Regions from separate parts of the Pectobacterium araliae genome, predicted to be linked through region 3. Evidence: riboswitches for the same ligand, from Rfam matches in the RefSeq annotation. Region 3 holds a riboswitch; each other region holds the start of a gene.
The links. A riboswitch is a leader RNA that binds a small molecule or an ion and turns the genes downstream of it on or off. The one in region 3 is predicted to bind thiamine pyrophosphate.
Positions count from the first base shown of each region.

Region 1: linked by a shared signal. The riboswitch ahead of thiB (thiamine ABC transporter substrate binding subunit) and the one ahead of thiM (hydroxyethylthiazole kinase) in region 3 are both predicted to bind thiamine pyrophosphate.
Region 2: linked by a shared signal. The riboswitch ahead of thiC (phosphomethylpyrimidine synthase ThiC) and the one ahead of thiM (hydroxyethylthiazole kinase) in region 3 are both predicted to bind thiamine pyrophosphate.

Region 1 is NZ_AP028908.1:648,028-655,681, forward strand. Features, by position in the region: gene ilvB (acetolactate synthase large subunit) at 1-98, opposite strand, end outside; gene AACH44_RS21160 (ilvB operon leader peptide IvbL) at 209-316, opposite strand; gene AACH44_RS02930 (family 43 glycosylhydrolase) at 589-2,211, shown strand; gene thiQ (thiamine ABC transporter ATP-binding protein ThiQ) at 2,216-2,926, opposite strand; gene thiP (thiamine/thiamine pyrophosphate ABC transporter permease ThiP) at 2,913-4,520, opposite strand; gene thiB (thiamine ABC transporter substrate binding subunit) at 4,496-5,479, opposite strand; TPP riboswitch at 5,560-5,656, opposite strand; gene sgrR (HTH-type transcriptional regulator SgrR) at 5,694-7,352, opposite strand; gene sgrT (glucose uptake inhibitor SgrT) at 7,443-7,607, shown strand.
Region 2 is NZ_AP028908.1:4,211,845-4,219,498, reverse strand. Features, by position in the region: gene AACH44_RS19170 (thiazole synthase) at 1-780, opposite strand, end outside; gene thiS (sulfur carrier protein ThiS) at 782-982, opposite strand; gene AACH44_RS19160 (HesA/MoeB/ThiF family protein) at 963-1,757, opposite strand; gene thiE (thiamine phosphate synthase) at 1,759-2,400, opposite strand; gene thiC (phosphomethylpyrimidine synthase ThiC) at 2,397-4,376, opposite strand; TPP riboswitch at 4,490-4,644, opposite strand; gene rsd (sigma D regulator) at 4,767-5,228, opposite strand; gene nudC (NAD(+) diphosphatase) at 5,337-6,119, shown strand; gene hemE (uroporphyrinogen decarboxylase) at 6,237-7,301, shown strand; gene nfi (deoxyribonuclease V) at 7,317-7,654, shown strand, end outside.
Region 3 is NZ_AP028908.1:3,120,470-3,128,123, forward strand. Features, by position in the region: gene psiE (phosphate-starvation-inducible protein PsiE) at 1-372, opposite strand, end outside; gene thiD (bifunctional hydroxymethylpyrimidine kinase/phosphomethylpyrimidine kinase) at 548-1,351, opposite strand; gene thiM (hydroxyethylthiazole kinase) at 1,348-2,142, opposite strand; TPP riboswitch at 2,179-2,275, opposite strand; gene AACH44_RS14200 (hypothetical protein) at 2,871-3,143, shown strand; gene AACH44_RS14205 (DUF4062 domain-containing protein) at 3,191-4,213, shown strand; gene ahr (NADPH-dependent aldehyde reductase Ahr) at 4,524-5,543, shown strand; gene AACH44_RS14215 (GGDEF domain-containing protein) at 5,697-6,620, shown strand; gene AACH44_RS14220 (hypothetical protein) at 6,810-7,628, opposite strand.

The DNA.
Region 1 (7,654 bases), 2.2 Mb from region 3:
TATAACGGCAGAGCTGCGCCGCCGGGAATACCCGCTACGGTGGTGATGCCCTGCTGTTCGAGCAGCCGAACAATCAACTGAGCGCCTGTATAACGCATGTTTACATCCTTCATCAGAGCCGGTGCAGTGTCGGAGCGGGGAGGGGAGAAACAAGAAACCCCGCTCGGCTGGCGCCGGCGGGGTTTGAGAATCTTCGATTCGGAACCCGTTACGGCGCGCTGCCGACGACGACCACGACGACCACGCGCACGACGACGACCGCGTCAACATGCGCGGTGTGTAGTAGTGCTGAAGTGGAAGAAGAGTAGTGCGTCACGGGAATCCTATTTATGTTCGAGTTATTTATGGTTGAGTGTTGTGTTCGAATGAATAATCAATCGTCAATTCATATAAGCACAGCAGTACAAAAAGACACAATACCCACAAGGAATAAAAACTGAATATGTCGAATTGGTCACAGTATATTGAAAATTTCACCGCTTGATTTTTCGCCGTATAACCGAGAGAAGCGTGATTACTTTCACAATTGGAACAGGGTTTCAATGTTATAAATTACAAAATAATCATTGGGATAGTGGGTGGTGACAAATGGGTGTTTCCCGAGTGGTAGGGAAAGGTGTATTGAGCGGTATCTTACTGATGGCAATGGGTATTGGCCAGGCGATAGCGTGTCAGGCTGGCCCTGCCAACGAATGGATGCGGGGTATTGAACAGCAGCGTCAGGCGGATTTGGGCAATGGCTGTTATCTCAATCCAATTATTGCGGGCGATCACCCCGATCCCACCCTTATCAAGGATGGCGCTGATTACTACATGACGTTTTCGTCCTTTGACGACATCCCCGGACTGCTGATTTGGCACTCGCGCGATTTAGTGAACTGGGAACCACTAAGCCCGGCGATCACGACGCCCGTTGATGCCATCTGGGCACCGGATTTGGTGAAGCATAACGACAAATACTTCATCTACTTCACTACAAACCGGATTATTGACGCCAAAGGGACGAAAAAGAAAACGCTGTATGTGATCACTGCTGATGATATTCATGGCCCGTGGACGCCGCCGAAAGATATCGGTTTGAAAAATCCGGCCAGCGATCCCGGTCATGTGGTAGGAGAAGATGGTAAGCGTTACATCTTTATGTCTGGCGGCAATCGCGTGCAGTTAACTGATGACGGGCTGTCGACGGTCGGCGACATGGAAGTGGTCTATCAGGGATGGCAATATCCGGAAGAGTGGGATGTGGAAAGCTTCTCGCAGGAAGGGCCAAAAATGCTGCGCCACGGTGATTACTTCTACATGGTGCTGGCGGAAGGTGGAACGGCTGGGCCGCCAACGGGACACATGGTGATTGCCGCCCGATCGAAATCGATCAACGGACCGTGGGAAAACTCGCCGCATAACCCGATTATCCGCACACAGGATCGTTCAGAGAAATGGTGGTCGCGCGGGCATGCGACGCTGATCGAAGGGCCGGATAAAAACTGGTACATGGTGTACCACGGTTATGAAAACGGCTTTATGACACTGGGGCGGCAGGCGATGCTGGAGCCGATCGTCTGGGGTGATGATGGCTGGTTTACATCCGCTGGATTCGATACCGGCAAACCGATTCGCAAGCCGGAAGGCGGCGAGGCAGTGCCTCATGGCATCGGCTGGTCTGATAGCTTTACCGACGAGAAATTTCCAGCCCGCTGGCATTTCTACCGCGCCAATGCAGAAGAGCTGAAGCGGGTCACGCTTAAAGACGGCAAGCTGCACCTGAAAGCAAAAGGCACGTCGCCGAAGGACAGCGCGCCGCTGACGATGATCCCCGGCGATCAGGCTTATCAGATTGAAGTCACGGCGAATTTTGCCCTAGGAGCGCAGGCCGGTTTACTGCTGTTCTATAACGCGAAGCTGTACGTTGGGCTGTCGTTTAATCAGGATGGCACCGTCATGCACCGCTATGGGCTGGAAAGGGCGGAGAAGAAACTGCCGCATATCACGGGTAATGAGGTGCAAATTCGGATGAAAAACGATCGCCATATCGTGACGTTTTACACCCGCACCTCGGATCAGGGAGCGTGGGAGAAATATCCGGTGCAAATGGAAGTGTCCGGTTATCATCACAACGTCGCGTATGACTTTCTCAGTTTGCGGCCTGCCCTGTATGCTTCAGGCGAGGGCGCCGTCACGTTCAGCAACTTGCGCTATCAGGCTTTGCCTTAATTCTTCAATCCGAAGACGGACGTGAAATTCCCAGGATGGTGGACGCTTCGGCGCTGCCATCCTGTAGCGCCTGAGTCGATCCATCATAATAAATTTGTCCGTCCACGATCAGCACCGTGCGCTTTGCGATCCGCATGGCGTCATCCAGATTGTGCGACACCATCAACAGCGTGAACTCACGCTCCTGACACACGCTTTCAACCAGATCGAGCATCTCCTGACGCAGCGCCGGATCGAGAGCCGAGAACGGTTCATCTAGCAGCAAAATGGGCTGATGACGCACCAGACAGCGTGCCAATGCCGCGCGCTGGCGCTGCCCGCCGGAAACCTGCGAGGGCAGACGATCCAGCAGATCCGCCAAACCCACCCGATCGGCGATCTGCTGTAGCGTTTCACGCTGTGCGGTACTGAGCCGCAGGCCGGGGTGCAGCCCCAGCGCGATGTTCTGCCCAATCGTCAGGTGAGGGAACAGATTATTTTCCTGAAACAGAATCGAAACTGGTCGTTTAGCCGGAGGCGTCTCGCGGTGAGATTCGCCGTTCAGTCGTAATTCCCCGCTGTCAGCCATCAGGAAGCCCGCAACCAGATTCAGCAGCGTGCTTTTCCCCGCACCGCTGGGGCCGAGGATGGTGATGCGCTCGCCCGGTTTGACGTGAAAATCAAAACGCATGGGCAAGTGTTGATAAAAGTAGGTCAATTTCTCAAGCGCGATCATGACGGCCTGCCAGTTTCTCAATCAGGGTAAATAATATAAAGCACAGCAGCATCAACAACAGCGCTGTGACTGCGCCGTCGGCGCTGCGATAGGAACCGATTTGCTGGTACAGATAGAACGGCAGCGTGCGGAACTGCTCATTGCCGAATAGCGCGATGACGCCGAAATCACCAATCGACAGCACGCAGGCAAAAGCCAACGCCTGCGCGAGCGGTTGTTTCAGCGCGGCGAGTTCGATCAGCCTTAGCCGCTGCCAGCCGTGAATATCCAGCGACGTACAGAGTCGGTTATAGCGCTCGGCAACGTCCAGCATTGGGTTTTCCAACACTTTGATCGCATACGGAATGGCCATCAGCGCGTTGGTGAACACCACCAGTGCGTAAGGGGATTGCGGTAGCCCGATGCTGTTATTCAGCAGCAGGAAAAAGCCGGTTGCCAGCACAATGCCCGGCATGGCGAGGATGAGCATACCGCTCAGGTTCATCAACTGCCCGAACAGTGGCTTTTGGCGTAGCTTGAGCTCGCGACTGCTCCAGAGCAGCATCATGGTTAGCACCAGACACAGGAGTCCCGCGCCTAAGGCAATGCGCAGTGAGGTAAACAGCGTTTGCCAGAGCACAGGTTGTTGCAGGACGGAAACCAATGAGCGGTTCACACCATCGACCACCACGGCCAGCAAAGGAGGCACGACCAGCAGCAACAGCGCACCAATCAGCAGGCCGTCGGTGAGGCGGCTTAAGGCGCTATCCTGCGGGTTACGCCAGGCAAGCTGCTGTGTGCTGCCAACGGGCAGAATCCGTCCCAGCCGCTGGCTCAGCAGCACCAAACCGAGACAGCAGACCATCTGAATTAACGCCAGCAGTGCCGCGCGCCCCGGATCGTAATCAAAGCTTAATGCCTGATAAATAGCCAGCTCAATGGTGGTCGCCTGCGGGCCACCGCCCAGCGACAGCACCGTGGCAAAACTGGCAAAGCAGAGCATAAAAATCAATGCGCCAGTGGGTAAAATCTGCCTGCGCAGGGCGGGCCATTCCAACAAACGGAAATGCTGCCAGCTGTTCATACCCAGATTGGCGGCTAGCTGGCGCTGCTCGGTGGCAATACCTTCTAAGGATTGCAATAGCAGTCGGGTTGCCAGCGGCAGATTGAAGAACACATGCGCCAGCAAAATTCCCTGCAACCCATAGGGCGAAAACGTGTATTTCAGGTCAAACCAGCCCAGCGCAGAGGCCAGCCAGCCTTGTCTGCCATAAACGCTGAGCAGGCCAAAAACGGCTACCAATACGGGCAGCACCAGCGTCATCGCGCACAGGCGCAACAGCCAGCGATGGCCGGGAAAGCGCCGTCGATACAGCGCTCTGGCAAGGAAAATGGCTGGAGCGGTAGAAAACAGCGCAGAGAGAAAGGCCTGCCAGAAGGTAAACCGAATGACATGCCAGAGATAGCTGTCATGCCATAGCGTGCGCCACTGGCTTTCGGGCGCCTGTATCCACAGTGCGCCGAAAGCCAGTACGGCAACGGAAATTAACAGCGTGGTGGCCAGCAGCCCCGGCCACAGACGTCCGCCGATTAGTGGCTGACGGCGCGTTGCCATGCCTGAATCCACAGCGTCCTTTGGTCGGCAACATCTTGTGCGCTGAACTGCATGGCTTTCTCAGGCACGGCGAGCGTCGCGAAGCCCGCAGGCAGGTCGGTTTTCACCGCCGGATACATCCAATTCGTCGTCGGGATAGCCTGTTGGAAGGTTGGGCTCAGGATGAACTGCATAAAGCGTTTTGCCAACTCGGGATTTTTGCTGGAAGCCAACTGCCCGGCGATTTCGATTTGCAGGTAATGTCCTTCGCTAAAGGTCGCTGCGGCGTAGTTGTCTTTCTTCTCTTCGATGATGTGGTAGGCCGGCGATGTGGTGTAGCTCAACACCAGATCCGCTTCCCCTTTCAGGAACAAACCGTAGGCTTCACTCCAGCCTTTGGTGACGGTAACGGTTTTTTTCGCCAACTTCTGCCAGGCTTGTGGCGCATCGTCGCCGTACACTTTCTGCATCCATAACAACAAACCTAGCCCCGGCGTGCTGGTGCGCGGATCCTGATAGATCACTTTCCACGGTGCATTGCTGTCCACCAGTTCATGCAGGCTTTTCGGCGGGTTTTTCAGCGTGTCTTTGTTATACACAAACGCGAAATAGCCGTAGTCGTAAGGAACGAAGGTTTTATTGCTCCAGCCGCCCGGCACCGTAACCGCACGGGTGTCCTGACCGTGTGGCGCAAACAGGCCGGTTTGCTCCGCTGCCTGCAACAGGTTGTTGTCCAGTCCCAGAATGATGTCCGCTTTGCTGTTTTTGCCTTCCATACGCAGGCGGTTTAGCAGCGATGCGCCATCCTCCAGTGCGACAAAATTCAGTTCGCACTCACACTCTTTTTCAAACGCGGTCTTGATGACGGGGCCTGGACCCCACTCGGAAGCGAACGAATCATAGGTATAAACGGTAAGCGCAGGTTTGGCGAAAGCGGATGCTGAGAGCAGTAACAGACAAGGCAGGCTGGTTTTCAGCACGGTGGCTGAACGGTGTAATAATTGATTTAACACTTTGCACTCCTGAGAATCATAGGGTGGCAAAGGACTTCGAGGCAGCAATAAGCCGCACTCTCAAATCCCTTCGCCGGTATTAACCGGATCAGGTTCGACGGGTATCTTCTCAGCGAAAAATTTTCCGCACCCCGTTGAGAACGGCACATTGTAAAGGGTTAAGTCGGGCAGCGAAAGGCTCTCAGCGTTCCGGCGGCGCAAACCAGGCGGATTTAAAATCAAACCAGCCCAACATATTCATCCTGACGCCGCGCATACTGCGCTGCCCTTGAAGTTGCAGCCAGTGATGCAATAGCGGATGCAGTTGCCCGCTTTTGATGAGTTTTTCACTCCATTCTGCCATTGAGAGTGTGTTATTACGCCACTGCTGTGCGTCGGTATCCAGGTCGTCGTTCAGGCAATGTTGCACCAGTGGCAGCTCATAGAGCATCGCAAACAGAGAGAATTCGAGCGGCAGATAACAATTCAGGCTACCAAACCAGATATCGCTTTCGGCATTACCCTGATACCAATCTTCGTAGCTGATGGTCTGAACATGCAACGTGACGCCCTGCTGCGCCAGCAGCGTACGCATAATCTCGCTCAATATCCGGTATTCTGGGTGCTCCTGATAGAACGTGAGCGTGACGTCGGTTAGTCCTTTGGGTATGGACTGTGGCGTATCGGGGTGATGATGATGCCAGCGCGGTAGCAGGCTATAGGCCGGTGACCAGTCGCGCTGGTTACTGATATTGGCGTGGTTGAGCAGCGAAATAGGATTAAATACCTGCCTGAGCCATTGCTGAGTCTCTGGGCGCTTGTTCAGCGGCGAGCGTTTGTCGAACAACAGGAAATAACCGCCTTCTTCCATTCTACTTTCCAACTGTTCGTGACGAGAATTGTCGGACTGGAACTGAACGAAGACGGGCATTTCTTCCGGTTCGTCCGGTAGGACCCAGATGTTGACCTCATCAATCAGCGCCCGATAGCCAAAATAGTCATCGAAAGCGCGGATCTTCAATTGGCTGCTGTTATTGCGCACCACGGCATAAGGGCCGGTGCCAATCGGGTGTTGGGCGAAATTCGGCAGCGTTTGCCACTCTTGTGGCAGGATCATGGCGTGTACGCTGGCTAAAAGCCACGGCAACCACGTATCTGGGTTGTGTAAGCGGATATCAATCACAAACGGCATCGGTGAGGTCACGGCCTCAATATGGGAAAAGAGCGGAAGCGAGGTGAGGCGCGATAACGATGTGGTGATGTCGTCCATCGTGAGTTCACGACCATGATGGAAGCGGATGGCCGGACGCAGATAAAAGCGCCAGTGCAGAGGAGATAAACTCTGCCAGTGATGAGCCAGATCGGGTTTCAGTTCCCCATTTTCCTCATTTATATTGGTGAGTCCGCTGAATATTTGTCGCGCAATGTGCATTTCCGAGCGTCGCAGTGCCGAGCTGGGCAATAAATTGTGTAACGGGCGGTAGTAGAGGATGCGCAGAATGTGCTTTCCTTGCCGGAAGCTCCGTCCAAGGTGGGCGAGTAGCATCTGGCGCACCGCTTCTTTGTCACCGACCAACTGCACCAGTTGCTCAATACGATCTTGTTCCAGCAAATCTTCGGCACGCTGCTGTTGTAGCGCTAATCCGGTATACACAAAGGAAAGTTGCGAACGTTTTCCTCTTCCGGCTTCGGCTTGCCAGATGAGCCAGCCTGCTTGTTGCATGGCGTTCAATAACGAGCGGATATGGCGGCGTGAGCAATTCAACACACCGGTCAGCTCTTGCAGTGTGGTGTCGGTGGTTTGCCCCTGAAAGTGCTGCCACAGGCGGATGAACTGTTGTTGCAATCGAGGGGAAGACATAAAAGAGGAACTCCCTGCACTAAAGTCATCAATTTATCTTTCCCTATATTACGTCGATACTTTCTAACAAGGAAAGAGAGGAGGTGGCTTATGGCAATTTCCCGTTTGTCCCAGTTCTATCGAGCCTACTTATCGACCTGTAAAGCGAAGTGGTTGCGGTGGATGTCTACCCAACAGCGCATTGCATTACTACAGCAGGCGACGCAGTGGCACCTGAAAGACATGTCCGACGACGAATACCGTCATTGGTTCTAGGTGGTGTGAGGAAACGTATTCTGAGTAATGGTGATGTTTCACCAACC
Region 2 (7,654 bases), 1.1 Mb from region 3:
CTCCGCCCCTTCCGTTTGCTGATGCAGGAAACCGGTGAGCGGGCTGGTGGCGCTGGCGACAAACTGCTTACTTCCCAGACCGGCCTGACGAGCAAGCCCACCGGCATCGACTGCCAGTCTGAATGCGTGTGCCATCGCCACAGGATCGCGGGCAACCGCGATGGCTGTGTTGACCAGTACAGCATCGGCTCCCATTTCTAGCGCATCGGCCGCATGACTGGGCGCACCAATGCCCGCATCGACAATCACCGGAACGCGCGCCTGTTCGATGATGATGCGGAGAAAATCACGCGTTTGCAGTCCTTGATTGGAGCCGATCGGCGAGCCCAGCGGCATCACTGCCGCGCAGCCGACTTCTTCCAACCGTTTGCACAACACAGGATCGGCACCGCAGTAGGGCAGCACCGTGAATCCCTCTTTTACCAGCTGTTCGGCGGCTTTCAGGGTTTCGATCGGATCGGGCAGCAGGTATTTCACATCGGGATGAATTTCCAGTTTCAGCCAACGAGTGCCCAGCGCTTCTCGCGCCAGTCGGGCCGCAAAAATGGCTTCGTCTGCGGTTTTGGCCCCTGAGGTATTCGGTAGCAGCTTAATACCGAGCTGGCGTAGCGGGGCGAGAATGGCGTCGTTGCCGCCGTTCAGATCAACGCGCTTCATCGCCATGGTGACTAACTGAGAACCAGAAGCCTCAAGTGCTGCCAGCATCAATTCTGGCGTGGCGAATTTCCCAGTGCCGGTCAGCAGCCGTGAAGTTAATGTCGTATCGGCAATGTGCAGCATGTCATCCTCCCGCGATTGCCTGAAAAAGCAAAATATCATCACCGTTTTGCACCTGATGCTGTGACCAGGTGGCGTGCGGGATAATGGTTTGGTTGATGGCCAGCGCTGTGCCAGGCTGGAGCCGATTGATCTGGCTCAGCAGTGCTTCAACCGTGGTGGCTTCTGGGCATTCAAAGGGTTCATCATTCAGCGTGATTTTCATGCACCCCTCCACATACCGAGCAATGGGGCGCACGCGTCAGCTGGAGCGTGTTCCAACTCTGCTGTTTACCATTGAACATCCTCAGCTTGCCGTCTAGCGCGGACGGTATACCGACCAGCAGTTTGATCGCTTCCAGTGCCTGAAGCGTACCAATCACGCCAACCACCGGACCCAGCACGCCGGCGGTGCGGCAGTTGCGCTGTGGTTCGGACGTATCGGGGTACAGGCAGGCGTAGCAGCCGGCGTGATAAGGCGGTGTGAAAACAGCGAGTTGGCCGCTGAAACCGACGGCGCTCCCGCTGATCAGCGGTTTGCCGGCGTTAAAGCAGGCAGCGTTAACCGCATGGCGAGTGGCCATGTTGTCGCTGCAATCCAGCACGACATCGACGCGGCTGACGGCGCTGTATAACGTGTCACCGCTGAGCCTTTCGGTAATCGCAATCGCTTCTGAGTGCGGATTTAATGCCTGTAGCTGACGCTGCGCCAACACGGCTTTGGGTTTGTCGGTGTCGCTGGTGCGATACAGAATCTGGCGTTGCAGGTTGCTGATGTGCAGTGAGTCATCGTCGGCAAGCAGTAGCGTGCCGACCCCAGCGGCAGCCAGATAGAGCGAGGCGGGCGCCCCCAGCCCACCCAGCCCAACCAGCAGAACGCGGGCGGCTTTGAGTTTCTCCTGACCTTCCGGGCCAATATCCTCCAGCATCAGTTGACGGCTATAGCGCATGAATTCGCTATCGCTCAGTCCGGCAGGCGCTGGATGGTGAGTCGTTACCATGTCATGCCTCCCGTCCTTCAATCATTTTGAGCAGCGTCGTGGTGGCCTGCCGCCAGTCTGGTGCCTGAGTAATGGCGCTGACGACGGCAATGCTGCCGACGCCCGTTGCCAGCACCGCAGGTACTCTGTCGATGCTGATGCCGCCAATTGCAACTGTAGGAAAACGGTCTTGCAGATCGGTTATGTGCCGCGTTAGTTCAGCCAGCCCCTGCGGCGCTGATGGCATATCCTTGGTTTGCGTGGGGAAAATATGCCCCAGCGCAATATAGGACGGATTGATCGCCACCGCGCGTGCCAGTTCACGATCGTCATGCGTAGAGACGCCTAAGCGCAGACCCGCTTTTTTAATGGCGGCCAGATCGGCAGTATCCAGGTCTTCCTGACCCAGATGTACGCCGTATGCCTGATGTTTTACCGCTAATTTCCAGTAGTCATTGATGAAGAGCTGCGCCTGATAGCGGCGACCCAATGCGATCGCCTGGATCACATCGGCTTCGGTTTGTTCATCTGCCCGATCTTTGATCCTGAGCTGGATCGTGTTCACCCCGACGCTGAGTAATCGCTCGATCCACTCCACGCTATCGACGACGGGATAAAGCCCCAGCCGCTGTGCCGTTGGGGCAAAAGGCGTCGAGCCCGTCATTTGCTTTCCTCGGTTTGTAGGCTGGTGGCGCTGTGATAAAGCTCGCTACCGCGCGAGCGGAATTCTTGCGACATCTGCGCCATACCCACTTCAACTGGTTTGGCTTCTGCTTCCTGTTTCGCGGCGTAGTCGCGTACTTCCTGTGAGATTTTCATCGAGCAGAATTTAGGGCCGCACATGGAACAGAAGTGGGCGACTTTGCCGGATTCCTGGGGCAGCGTTTCATCGTGGTAGGCGCGTGCGGTTTGCGGATCGAGCGCCAGATTGAACTGATCTTCCCAGCGGAATTCAAAGCGCGCTTTTGACATGGCGTTATCACGGATCTGCGCGCCGGGATGGCCTTTCGCCAGATCGGCGGCATGGGCGGCGATCTTATAGGTAATCAGCCCCTGTTTGACGTCTTCTTTGTTCGGCAAACCAAGATGCTCTTTCGGTGTGACGTAACAGAGCATCGCGCAGCCAAACCAGCCGATCATGGCAGCACCGATGCCAGAGGTGAAGTGATCGTAACCCGGTGCGATATCGGTCGTCAGCGGGCCGAGCGTATAGAATGGCGCTTCGTGGCAGTGTTCCAGCTCTTCGGTCATGTTGCGGCGGATCATCTGCATCGGAACGTGGCCGGGGCCTTCGATCATCACCTGTACGTCATATTCCCAGGCAATTTTGGTCAGCTCACCTAACGTATGCAGTTCGGCAAATTGGGCTTCGTCGTTGGCATCCTGAATGGAGCCGGGACGTAAGCCGTCACCCAGCGACAGCGCGACGTCATAAGCCGCACAGATTTCACAAATTTCGCGGAAATGTTCGTACAGGAAGCTCTCTTTGTGATGCGACAGGCACCACTTCGCCATAATGGAACCGCCACGTGAGACGATGCCAGTCAGGCGTTTGGCGGTCATCGGCACATAGCGCAGCAGCACGCCCGCGTGGATGGTGAAATAGTCCACGCCCTGTTCCGCCTGCTCCAGCAGCGTATCGCGGAACATCTCCCAGTTCAGGTTTTCCGCCACGCCGTTCACTTTTTCCAGCGCCTGATAGATCGGTACTGTCCCGATGGGTACGGGGCTGTTACGCAGAATCCACTCGCGCGTTTCGTGAATATAGCGGCCAGTCGAGAGATCCATCACGGTATCCGCGCCCCAGCGGGTAGACCAGACCAGTTTTTCCACTTCTTCTTCGATGGAAGATGTCACGGCGGAGTTGCCGATATTGGCGTTAACCTTCACCAGAAAATTACGGCCGATAATCATCGGTTCCGATTCGGGGTGATTGATGTTTGAGGGAATAATGGCACGCCCGGCAGCCACTTCCTGACGGACAAATTCCGGCGTGATGTTTTCCGGCAGGAGAGCGCCGAAACTTTGCCCCGGATGCTGCTGGCGTAGCACCTCGCCGCGGATACGCTCGCGTCCCATATTTTCGCGAATGGCGATAAATTCCATTTCAGGCGTAATCATGCCCTGCCGCGCATAGTGGAGCTGGGTGACGCGTTTTCCTGCTTTGGCACGCAGCGGACGTGGCAGGTGTTCGAAACGCAGATGATCCAGACCCGCATCCGCCAGACGCTGTTGGGTGAAGTCGGAGCTGACGCCGGATAACGCTTCGGTGTCGTGACGTTCTGCAATCCAGCTGGCGCGCAGCTTCGCTAGCCCAACGCGGACATCGGGTTGCGCAGCCGGATCGCCATAAGGCCCTGACGTATCGTAAACCGGGATTGGCTCATTGGGTTCGTATTGGGGGTTGTCTTTACTGCCGCCAAGTAACGTCGGGCTAAGCTGAATCTCCCGCATCGGTACGTGGATGTCGTCACGTGAGCCTGTAAGGTAAATGCGTTTGGAATTGGGAAAGGCGGTTCCCTGTAAGGTTTCAATAAACTGCTGGGCGGCGGCACGCTGTTCACGGCGACCAGATTTGGATGCTGTAGATAACTCTGTCTTTACCGACGAGGTTTTTATAGACAAGGGTTCTGTAGACATAGCAAGTTCCTGTAAGACGTAAAGGGAAGATTGCTTGTCTGGAGCCGGAGGGAGTAATAATGATATTGAGCGTCAGAGCAGGTATGTGGGAATACACAGCCTTGGGCTCAATGAAGTGCATTACTCTTGTTCCCTTCGCAGGTATTAACCCGATCAGGTTCCGCGGATCCCGAATTAACGGTCTCAGCCTGTGCGCTCATAAGTTTCGTCATAACGATTGATTTCGTAAAACAAAACACGAGCACGCTAGGCACTCCGACAAGATTTGCCCGTCTGTTAAACGGGTCAATAAAACCCCTACACTGTATGTCGGCAAAACGCGGATGTCAAAGCGTGCCGCTTTTGCCTTTCCAGTGTGTGATGATGTTCTTAAATAACGTCAAATGACGACTAGTTATCGTAAACCTGCTTGATCATGTTGTCTTCTAACGTAAAACGCTCTTCTAATGCTTCGCCGACGCTGGAAAGTGCCTGCTGGAATTCGAGGCAGTTATCATGGTCAATGGCTGCCGCCAGATGGCTATCGTAAAACGTCATAATTTGCTGCGTATTATTTTGCAGGGCGAGGTCGAGCTGGGTGGAAAGCGCTAAGACTTGTTCGCTGTGCGTCGCGGCTTCATGCAGCATCTTTTCGTATAAATGAAAGTGCCCAGTAGAAAGATAGTCCACCAGATTCTGGCAAAAATTATCCAATGCCTCTTCATCCAAAAGAGAAAGCGTTTCCTTGTTCGGCTTGATGCCAACCAGATGATAGTAAGCCACCAGAAGCTGCTTACGCGCTTGTAGCCATTGGTCGATTAACGCATTATTGCCACCAACGTATTCAGTCAGACTTTGTAGCTGGTTTAGCATTGTTGACTCCGTGAACGGTAAGAAATAACTGAAATCCCAGTTATAAAACTTATGTAATCACTCTGAATGTAAAATGCCAGTGAAGTGGCAGTGGAGCAATAAAAAGATATGGAACAGACGCTAAAAGGTGATGAAACCGGCTGGTGGGTAGTGAGCGATGCAGTACAAATCTGGCTACCCCAAGGAGAATTACCGCGCGGAACGGCGACGGCGTGGTCGTTACAGGGGAAAGTAGCTCGTCAAATCGGTGAATGGCAAGGGCAGCTTGTCTGGCTGGTTTGCCAGGGGCGGGATACTGGCATGGTATCGGTTCGCCAACTGCTCGATCAAGACGCGGGCTTATTCCAACTGGCGGGGCGAGGCGTACAACTTGCTGAATTCTATCGCTCCCATCGCTTTTGTGGTTACTGCGGCCATGAAATGGTGCGGAGCAAAACGGAGCTGGCGTGCTTATGTCACCACTGCAGAGAACGCTATTATCCGCAGATCGCGCCTTGTATCATCGTCGCGATTCGCCGTGGTGATGAAATTTTGCTAGCGCAGCATAATCGGCATCGCGGGAACATGTACACCGTGCTGGCTGGGTTTGTGGAAGTGGGCGAAACACTAGAACAGACGGTTGTACGTGAGGTGATGGAAGAGAGCCAAATTCAGATAAAAAACCTGCGTTACGTGAGTTCGCAGCCTTGGCCATTCCCTCATTCGCTGATGATGGCATTTACAGCCGATTATGCGGGTGGAGACATCAAGCACGATCCGAAAGAGTTGCGTGACGCAGACTGGTTCCGCTATGACCAACTTCCGCTGTTGCCTCCGCTGGGCACCGTGGCACGTCGACTTATCGAAGATACAGTAGTGTTGTGCCGTGCTCATCACGAGAACGAAGGCTGACGTGGTACTATTTACGCTAATTAATGTGTTGGTTTCATAACACGTTCGTTTTATAACGCATCCGCTTCATCACATCTATCTGGTATAGAACCGTCGTGAGGCTGAAAGGAAGAGAACATGACCGACCTGAAAAATGATCGCTATTTGCGGGCGTTATTGCGCCAACCTGTCGATGTCACCCCGGTGTGGATGATGCGTCAGGCGGGGCGCTATCTACCGGAATATAAGGCAACGCGTGCGCAGGCGGGTGATTTTATGTCACTGTGCAAAAATGCAGAGCTGGCGTGTGAAGTCACACTACAACCTTTACGGCGTTATGCGCTGGACGCTGCGATCCTGTTCTCTGACATTCTCACTATCCCTGATGCCATGGGTTTAGGGCTTTATTTTGACGCGGGGGAAGGTCCACGTTTTCACTCTCCCATCACGTCGCATGCCGATGTGGTTAAACTGCCTGTTCCCGATCCAGAACAGGAACTCGGGTATGTGATGAACGCGGTGCGGACGATCCGTAAAAACCTCGCCGGTGACGTGCCGCTTATCGGTTTCTCGGGTAGTCCGTGGACACTGGCCACCTATATGGTGGAAGGCGGTAGCAGCAAGGCGTTTACCGTCATCAAGAAAATGATGTTCGCTGAGCCTAAAACGCTGCACCTGTTGCTGGATAAACTGGCAGATAGCGTCATTCTTTATCTCAACGCGCAGATTCGCGCGGGTGCGCAGGCGGTGATGGTGTTCGATACTTGGGGTGGCGCGCTGAGTGGACGAGACTACAAAGAGTTCTCCCTGCATTACATGCATAAAATCGTGGATGGTTTACAGCGCGAGAATGAAGGTCGCCGAGTGCCCGTGACGCTCTTCACCAAGGGCGGAGGGCAGTGGCTGGAGGCGATGGCAGCAACAGGCTGCGATGCGCTGGGGCTGGACTGGACGAGTGACATTGCCGATGCACGCCGTCGTGTAGGCGATAAAGTTGCGCTACAGGGAAATATGGACCCCTCAATGTTATATGCCGATCCGGCACGGATCGAGCAGGAAGTCGCCTCGATCCTCGCTGGGTTTGGGCAAGGCAATGGACATATTTTCAATCTGGGCCACGGCATTCATCAGGATGTGCCGCCGGAGCATGCGGGCGTTTTTGTTGAGGCCGTGCATCGGTTGTCCCGCGCTTATCACGCATGATTCACAGGAGGTGATGTGATTGATACACAACAGCTGCGGGCCGAACAGCTGGCCCGCGCTTCTGATGTGATTCGGTACGACGATCTACCTTTTGAACAGCCTGCGTTTATCGCGGGCGCGGATGTTGGCTTTGAGCAAGAAGGTTCGGTCACTCGCGCCGCAATTGCGGTAATGCGCTATCCTTCGTTAGAACTGGTAGAATACAGGATTGCGCGTATCAGCACGACAATGCCCTATATCCCCGGCTTTCTTTCGTTTCGTGAATGTCCTGGGCTGCTCGCTGCGTGGGCGTTGCTTGAACAGAAACCGGATCTGCTGTTTGTCGATGGGCATGGGATTTCCCATCCGCGTCG
Region 3 (7,654 bases):
CAACGTCACCAGCAGCAGCAGGATCGCCGCGGAATAAATCAGCGTATCCGCTGGGCTTTTGTGATCGACAATAATCAGGCGAATAATGGCCGTAATGCCGATGTAGATAAAATAGCGCAGCGGGAAGTGATAGCCGGACTGAAAATACTTCACGATCAGCGCAATAAATTCAAAATAAAGGAAATAGATCACGATGCCTTCTATCAACTGATAGGAGGAATCTTTCTCGTTGGAGATCAGCAGCACTTTCGCCAGATGAAACGTTTCCTTGACCAAAAAAATAACCAGAATGGTCGCCAGCGCCAGCAGGCCGATATTGAGTATCGTCTGAAGCGCCTTGGCAGCCATCGCACTGCGAGCAGAACCTGCCATATGTTATCCATCCTATTTCACATTAACGCCAAGAATTCACTGCAAAATAACCGGCCAACCCGCGTACTGTCTATGACAAACACGCTTAATTTAGTTTGAAATTACTGACAAAGATGTCACGCAAAGTACAAGTCAATTTACTTATACCCGTCATACTTCAAGCTGAATGTGCGTTTTACCACCAGCGGTAGAAATGATGAACGGGGCCGATTCCGTGCCCGACCTCCAGCGTGTCGGCATGCTGTAACGCCTGCTGTAAATACGCCTTCGCGGCCTTAACCGTCTCGCCCCAGCTAGCGTGACGCGGTCGCAGTGCCGCTAACGCGGCAGACAGCGTGCAGCCGGTGCCGTGCGTATTGCGTGTATTCACACGCGGTGAGCTAAAGCGCTGCGGATCGGCCTGTCGACTGAACAGCCAGTCTGGGCTTTCCGCTTCGCTAAGGTGTCCGCCTTTCATCAGCACCGCCTGACAGCCCATCGCCAGCAGCGCTTCCCCCTGCTCACGCATTTCCCGCTCGTTGGTGGCCGATGACGTATTCAGCAGCGCAGCGGCCTCCGGCAGGTTCGGCGTAATCAGGGAAACCAGCGGCAGCAGCTCACGACGGATCGATTCCACCGCCTCGGGAGCCAGTAGCGGATCGCCACTTTTCGCCAGCATCACGGTGTCCAATACCACGAAAGGCACGGCGTAATGGCGCAGGCGCTCGGCAACGGCTTCGACAATATCGGTCTGCGCCAGCATACCAATCTTGGCGCTGTCGATACGCACATCGCTCAGCACGGAATCCAGTTGTGCCGCGACAAAATCCGGTTCAATTCGGTAGACGGACTGCACGCCACGCGTATTTTGCGCCACCAGCGCGGTAATGACCGACGTGCCGTAAGCACCCAGCGCGGAAAACGCTTTTAAATCCGCCTGAATCCCCGCACCGCCGCTCGGATCGGTGCCCGCAATCGTCAACGCATTGATACGTTTCATGCCAGTTCCTCCGCGCGCAGGGTATACAACCTATCGAGGAAATGGGGGATAAAACTGCCTGTACCTTGTGATGCTGAAGCTGCCTGCTGCCCCGCTAACGCCATGACATAACACGCCGCCGCCACGTGGGATAAGCGATCGCCGTCCAGAGAAGAAAAACCTGCGACCACCGCCGACAGCGCACAGCCCGTGCCGACTACCCGCGTCATCATGCTATCGCCGCCGGTTACCGCGATATCTCGCTCACCGTCCGTGACATAATCCACCACGCCGGTCACCGCAACAATCGTCCCCACTTGTCGAGCCAGCTCGCGTGCGGCAGGGAGCGCCGCCAGCGAATCATCAGCGCTATCGACACCCCGCCCCTGTGCGGCTAACCCCGCCAGCGCCATGATTTCAGACGCGTTGCCGCGGATCGCCGTCGGTTTCCATGTCAGCAGCTCTCGGCAAAATTCGGTACGAAAGGTTAAACCGCCTACGGCAACCGGATCGAGCACCCACGGCGTATCCACCTGATGTGCACTCTTTACCGCCGCTCGCATCGCATCGGCACGCGAGCGCTCCAGCGTCCCGACATTAATCAGCAGCGCATCGGCCACCGCGCTGAACTGCGCGGCTTCATCGGGATCGACCACCATCGCAGGCGACGCATTCAGCGCCAGCAGCACATTAGCAGTAAAAGATTGCACCACGTCGTTGGTCAAACAGTGCACCAGCGGTGAAGCAGAATGAAATTGGGTGAGCGATATTGCTGCCTGAGCGGCAGAAAAGTCGGCGGGTCGCGTGTTCATAAATCTCCCAACCGGCGTGGAAGAAGGCGGCAACCGGTGGGCATACCGTGACTTCCCTACGCTGGCATTATCCAGTTCAGGTGGTACGGGTATTTCTCAGCCTTCACAAAGAAGGGCACCCCGAGTCATTTAAAATCAAAATGTTGCGATTAATGTTTTATTAATCTTCGATCAGGATAATGCCAGTGGGCAGTATTGTAAATGGACATCCAATCCTACTAGTGTCCAGCGGATATTGACCTTATCCACAAGCAGTGGACTAAACAAGGTTCTGGTTCCCAAACAGTTCCTGACTGATATCACCACAGGTACTCTGAAGAATCAGCGAGTTATCTCCTTTCGCCAAAGAAGTCTGTATTCGATCAAATTTTTATTTTTTTGCGCATTATTGACATTGTCGCAAGCCTTGTCAGACAAGGCTTGCGCATTTATTAACCTTTCGCAATCTAAATTTAACCTCAAAATCAAGCCTTGTACTCAAAAGAATCTCAACTAAAATACACAGCATGTAGTGCATTAATGAAATTAATGCACTACATATAGATATCGCATTAATAACAGGCATAAAAAAACCGGATTCACAAATTGTGAATCCGGCTTATGAAGCATGACCACCATGAGTTTGCAGACTCATAACGTTTGTTAGCCTCACTTTCATTTCTACGGTTTGATTGTGCCGAGCTTGGATGGTCATGTAAATACCAATTAGTGCTCATAAGGAGCTACACATGACAATCTGTAATAAGTCTCATCGATACAATACGGCTTTCATTAACCTGCCAGATGACCAAGGTGGTGAGGGGCGGCATAAATGTTGTGGTTGTGGCTGCGCCTACGATCAAGGATACCAATCAGGTTTATCTCGAACGGAACAAGTCTGGGTAAATTTGCATGTTTTGCCTGATAGCCAAGCGGGCACTGTACGCCATAAAAGCCCGCAAGCAGCATTTGCTGAAGGCTATCGTGATGGTATGCGTGATTCCTATAGCTACGCTGGTTAATGTTGAATGAAGGGGCTTCATGCCCCTTCCGCTTTTAAGGGATAGAAATGGATAAACGTTACCAGGTTTTCGTAAGTTCAACTTTTACGGATTTGGAAGAGGAACGGAAACACGTTATACAGACGCTGATGGAAATGGATTGCATCCCAGCAGGAATGGAGTTATTCCCAGCAATCGATGAAGAGCAATGGGAATTCATAAAAAAAGTAATTGATGATTGTGATTATTATCTGCTGATCATTGGTGGACGATATGGCTCTGTCGCAGAGGACGGTTTAAGTTACACCGAAAAGGAATTCGATTATGCGGTCTCAAAAGGTTTACGTGTTGTTGTTTTAGTACATGAGAATCCGGAAAGTCTACCTTTAGCCAAATCTGAAAAAGACTCTGAGCTCAGAGAGAAGCTCACAGCATTCATAGAGAAGGCCTCAACCAATCGTCTCAGGAAAACATGGGCAACAGCTAAAGATTTACCTGGATTGGTCGCCTTAAGTATGAGTAAAACGATGAAAACTTATCCAGCAATCGGATGGGTGAGAGCCAATCTAACGTCTTCTGAAAATGACTTAAGAGCAATAGTTGATTTACAAAAAGAAAACGAACGGTTAAAAAACGAACTGAAAATGGCAACTTCGAGTCGCAACCAAACGCTTGACTTAAATCTAGCGGATTTCGATGATGTTTTCGATTTTAATTGCCAATCTACTTTTCCTAGAGGGCCACACACAACTGGTGGGATTAAAGTTTGGTCTGTGAGCATGGAATGGAAGGACATATTTCATACAATATCGCCCTACCTCACTAGACATTATCCCGAATCAAGTGTCTCAGCCACAATTGCCGAAACAGCGAAAAAAATCGCAGACAAAGGAGGCACATCCGCTAAAGTTTCCTCTCAGGATCTCAAGACGATAGGCATACAATTGCGCGCATATGATTTCATTAAAATTGAATATTTAAAAACGACTGATGGCAGCATGAATACATTCTGGTCATTAACAGAATCAGGACAGGTTGAGATGCTGAAAACCAGAACGATCAAAAAGCAAAATCAAATTACAACAGAATAAACTATCTCCATTTCGCCCCAAAGATCTGGGGCGAACTTTGTACCTCAAATGGATATTTACAATATTTTTTGTCCCCTCAGATTAAGTAAACACCAACTATCTCCAACCCAGGCCATCAATTACATAGCAAATCGTGGATAACGGAAACGTATGCAGCTAACGCCGAGCTATTCCTGATCCACTTCAGCCAACCGTCAGGCTGATTGCCCCCACCTGACACAAAATGAAAAACCACAGGCACGTTGTGACATAGAGAAAAACGCCATAACCCTTTAGACTGGTTAATCAAACCCATACTGAGGAAATTGTGATGACGATGATAAAGAGTTATGCCGCACCGGAAGCAGGCGCAGCGCTGGAGTTGTATGAGTTTGATGCGGGTGAACTGCAAGCGGAAGACGTCGAAGTCGTAGTCGATTACTGCGGCGTGTGCCATTCCGATCTCTCGATGATCGATAACGAATGGGGTATGTCGAGCTATCCGCTGGTTGCCGGGCATGAAGTGATTGGCCGCGTGCACGCCTTGGGTGACGCGGCGAAAAACAAAGGATTAAAGATTGGTCAGCGCGTCGGCATCGGCTGGACGGCACGCAGTTGTGGGCATTGCGATGCCTGTATCAGCGGCAGCCAAACCAACTGTCAGCAAGGCAGCGTGCCAACCATCCTGAATAAAGGCGGTTTCGCCAATAAGATTCGCGCGAACTGGCAGTGGGCTATCCCGCTTCCTGATTCCATTGATATCGAATCAGCTGGCCCGCTACTGTGCGGCGGCATCACCGTCTTCAAACCGCTGTTAATGCACCATGTCACGGCAACCAGCCGCGTCGGTGTGATCGGTATCGGTGGTCTGGGACATATCGCGATTAAGCTCCTGCACGCGATGGGATGCGAAGTCACGGCGTTCAGCTCTAATCCGGCCAAAGAGCAAGAAGTGTTGGCGATGGGTGCCGATAAGGTCGTCAACAGCCGCGATCCACAGGCGCTGACGGCGCTGGCAGGCCAGTTCGATCTTATCATCAACACCGTAAGTGTCGATCTGGAATGGCAGCCCTACTTCAACGCGCTCGCCTATAACGGGAAGTTCCATACCGTCGGTGCGGTGATGAAGCCATTTAGCGTTCCAGCTTTTACACTTATCGCAGGTGACCGCAGCGTTTCCGGTTCTTCTACCGGTTCTCCGCATGAGCTGCGTTCTCTAATGAAACTCGCCGCGCGTGCCGGCGTGAAGCCACAGACAGAACTGTTCCCAATGTCGAAAATCAACGATGCCATCCAGCACTTGCGTGACGGCAAAGCCCGCTACCGCGTGGTACTAAAAGCCGATTTTTAATTGGTAAAGACGCCTGAGCGATCGGGCGTCTGCTTTTTACACCGTTGTCAGATTACCGTCATTCTCTGAACCACACCGCCCCGCACCACGCGACTGAATGTATTCAATGGGTTTCATGGTAGGATTGAAAGGTGATGCAAGAGGAGATCCGCAATGCCTTTTAAAGAGTATGACCACGACTTCATTGATAGAAATAAGAAGGCTTCCTCGTCAATCAGGTTCGCCCTTTTATTGTCTGCGTTAATCATTATACTTAATCTCCTGTTCTTTAAGCACCGCGATTTTCAGGAGCAGTTGCACGATAATCCAGGGGTTTATACCGATTCGATTGCACTGGTTTTTCTTTTTTTTATCTTATCGTGTACCAGTAAAATATCACTTAACCATACTTCGGCTTTATCCATTCGCCTCGGACTCCATGTCTGGATAGGCTCAGCCACATTTGACTTCATGGATGAGTTTATCTATCAACCCAAGCTAGTGGGGTACTATGTTGAGGATATGCTGAGAATGATTGGTATGTCTGGCGTCGGATTCGGTGTCTATACCCTGATACAGCAAATCAACAATAAGTATGTCGAAGCCAGAATACAGTCATTCAGCGATGAACTGACACAGTTACCTAATCGCCGATTTTTTATTAACGAATTAAAAAAACTCGAAGCGAAAACACCCTATTTATTTATTATCGACATCGATAATTTCAAAGTCATCAATGACAAATATGGGCATACGAAAGGCGATGAAATATTAAGTAAGTTCGGCCATATTCTTTCCCGTTTCGATAACAGTGAAGTCGTCGCAACCCGAATAGGTGGCGAAGAATTCGCGATTATTCTGTATGCCGGGACACAGGATCGGGCAGAGAAGCTGGCAAGAGAAGTATTAAAAAACGCCAACAAAATCATCATTAAAAATAGGCATCATCTTTCTGTCAGCATTGGGGCAGGTAAAAAACAGCCGCAGGAACCCACAGAACACTTTATGAAACGCGTGGATGTTGCACTTTACCAAGCCAAAAACACCGGCAAAGGCAAAGTGGAATGGGCTCTGGAGCCGAAAGAAAAAAACTTGTAATACAACGACTCAGCCCCATCCGATAACATGGCCGCGCCGTCCGCCGCTGAAAGACATCAACGCCATTTTCGCTGAAATGAAAGACGGGAAAATCACAGGCCGTAGGGTAATCGAACTGCCACTGTAAGCCGCGATTTATTAATATAAAACGAGAGTGCACAGCGCTATCCCGTCTGTTTTCTCCATCTCTTAGCTAAGCGCTTGTGTATTACCGGGGCACACGAGCTGCTTACTTTTAATATGGTAAACCTCAACATCAGGACGCGTGAAAAAGGCGATTTCCCACGGGTTTTTGGTGACAAATTCATGGCGCACTTTTTCATAGAGCGGATTGTCGCGCGCAATAATAAACGCGTCCCCTTCAATAATGGTGTAGTTCCATTCAATGGCTCGTTCGAAGGTATAATGGCTGCGCTCATCCATCGCAAAAAAGCAGTGCGGATTGCGTTTGAGTAACTGAGATTTAAAAGTTTCGGGGAACGTAATCAGGAAAATATCGTTATCCACGGACGACAGGAACGCCAGCACCGTGGTATGCGGCTGTTCGGCGGCCATGGTAATCAATACGCCAACTTTATTGGAGAAATCCTGCTTTTCCGTCAGCGGAAAATCCACCATTGGCGTCAGAGGTACAGGCATTGACGGGCGATCATCTTGCGGAAACTGATAACCCGGTTCGCGGATATCCAGCACGGGTGTGAAACCATGCAGGAGCTGACATTCCCTTGGTTCCAGTACCACCCAATCACCGTCGCTTGCTATTACGCGTCCTTTGTAAGAGGCGCGATAGACCTGAATATTGGCATCAAACTCATCGACCCCAGAGCGGTTATCAAGGTGAATGGTTGCCAGATCGCCAACGACAAACTCATGTCCGTGCGGGAAAAAAACGCGCAGGCTGTTATCCGCATTGGGATAGACGCCGCAAATATGGATGACCATGCCATCCTGCTTATAACCCGCCAGTACACCGAGAGTTTGCTTTCCGAGATAGCTCACGAGACTCATACATCACGCCTTATTCAGATTGGGCT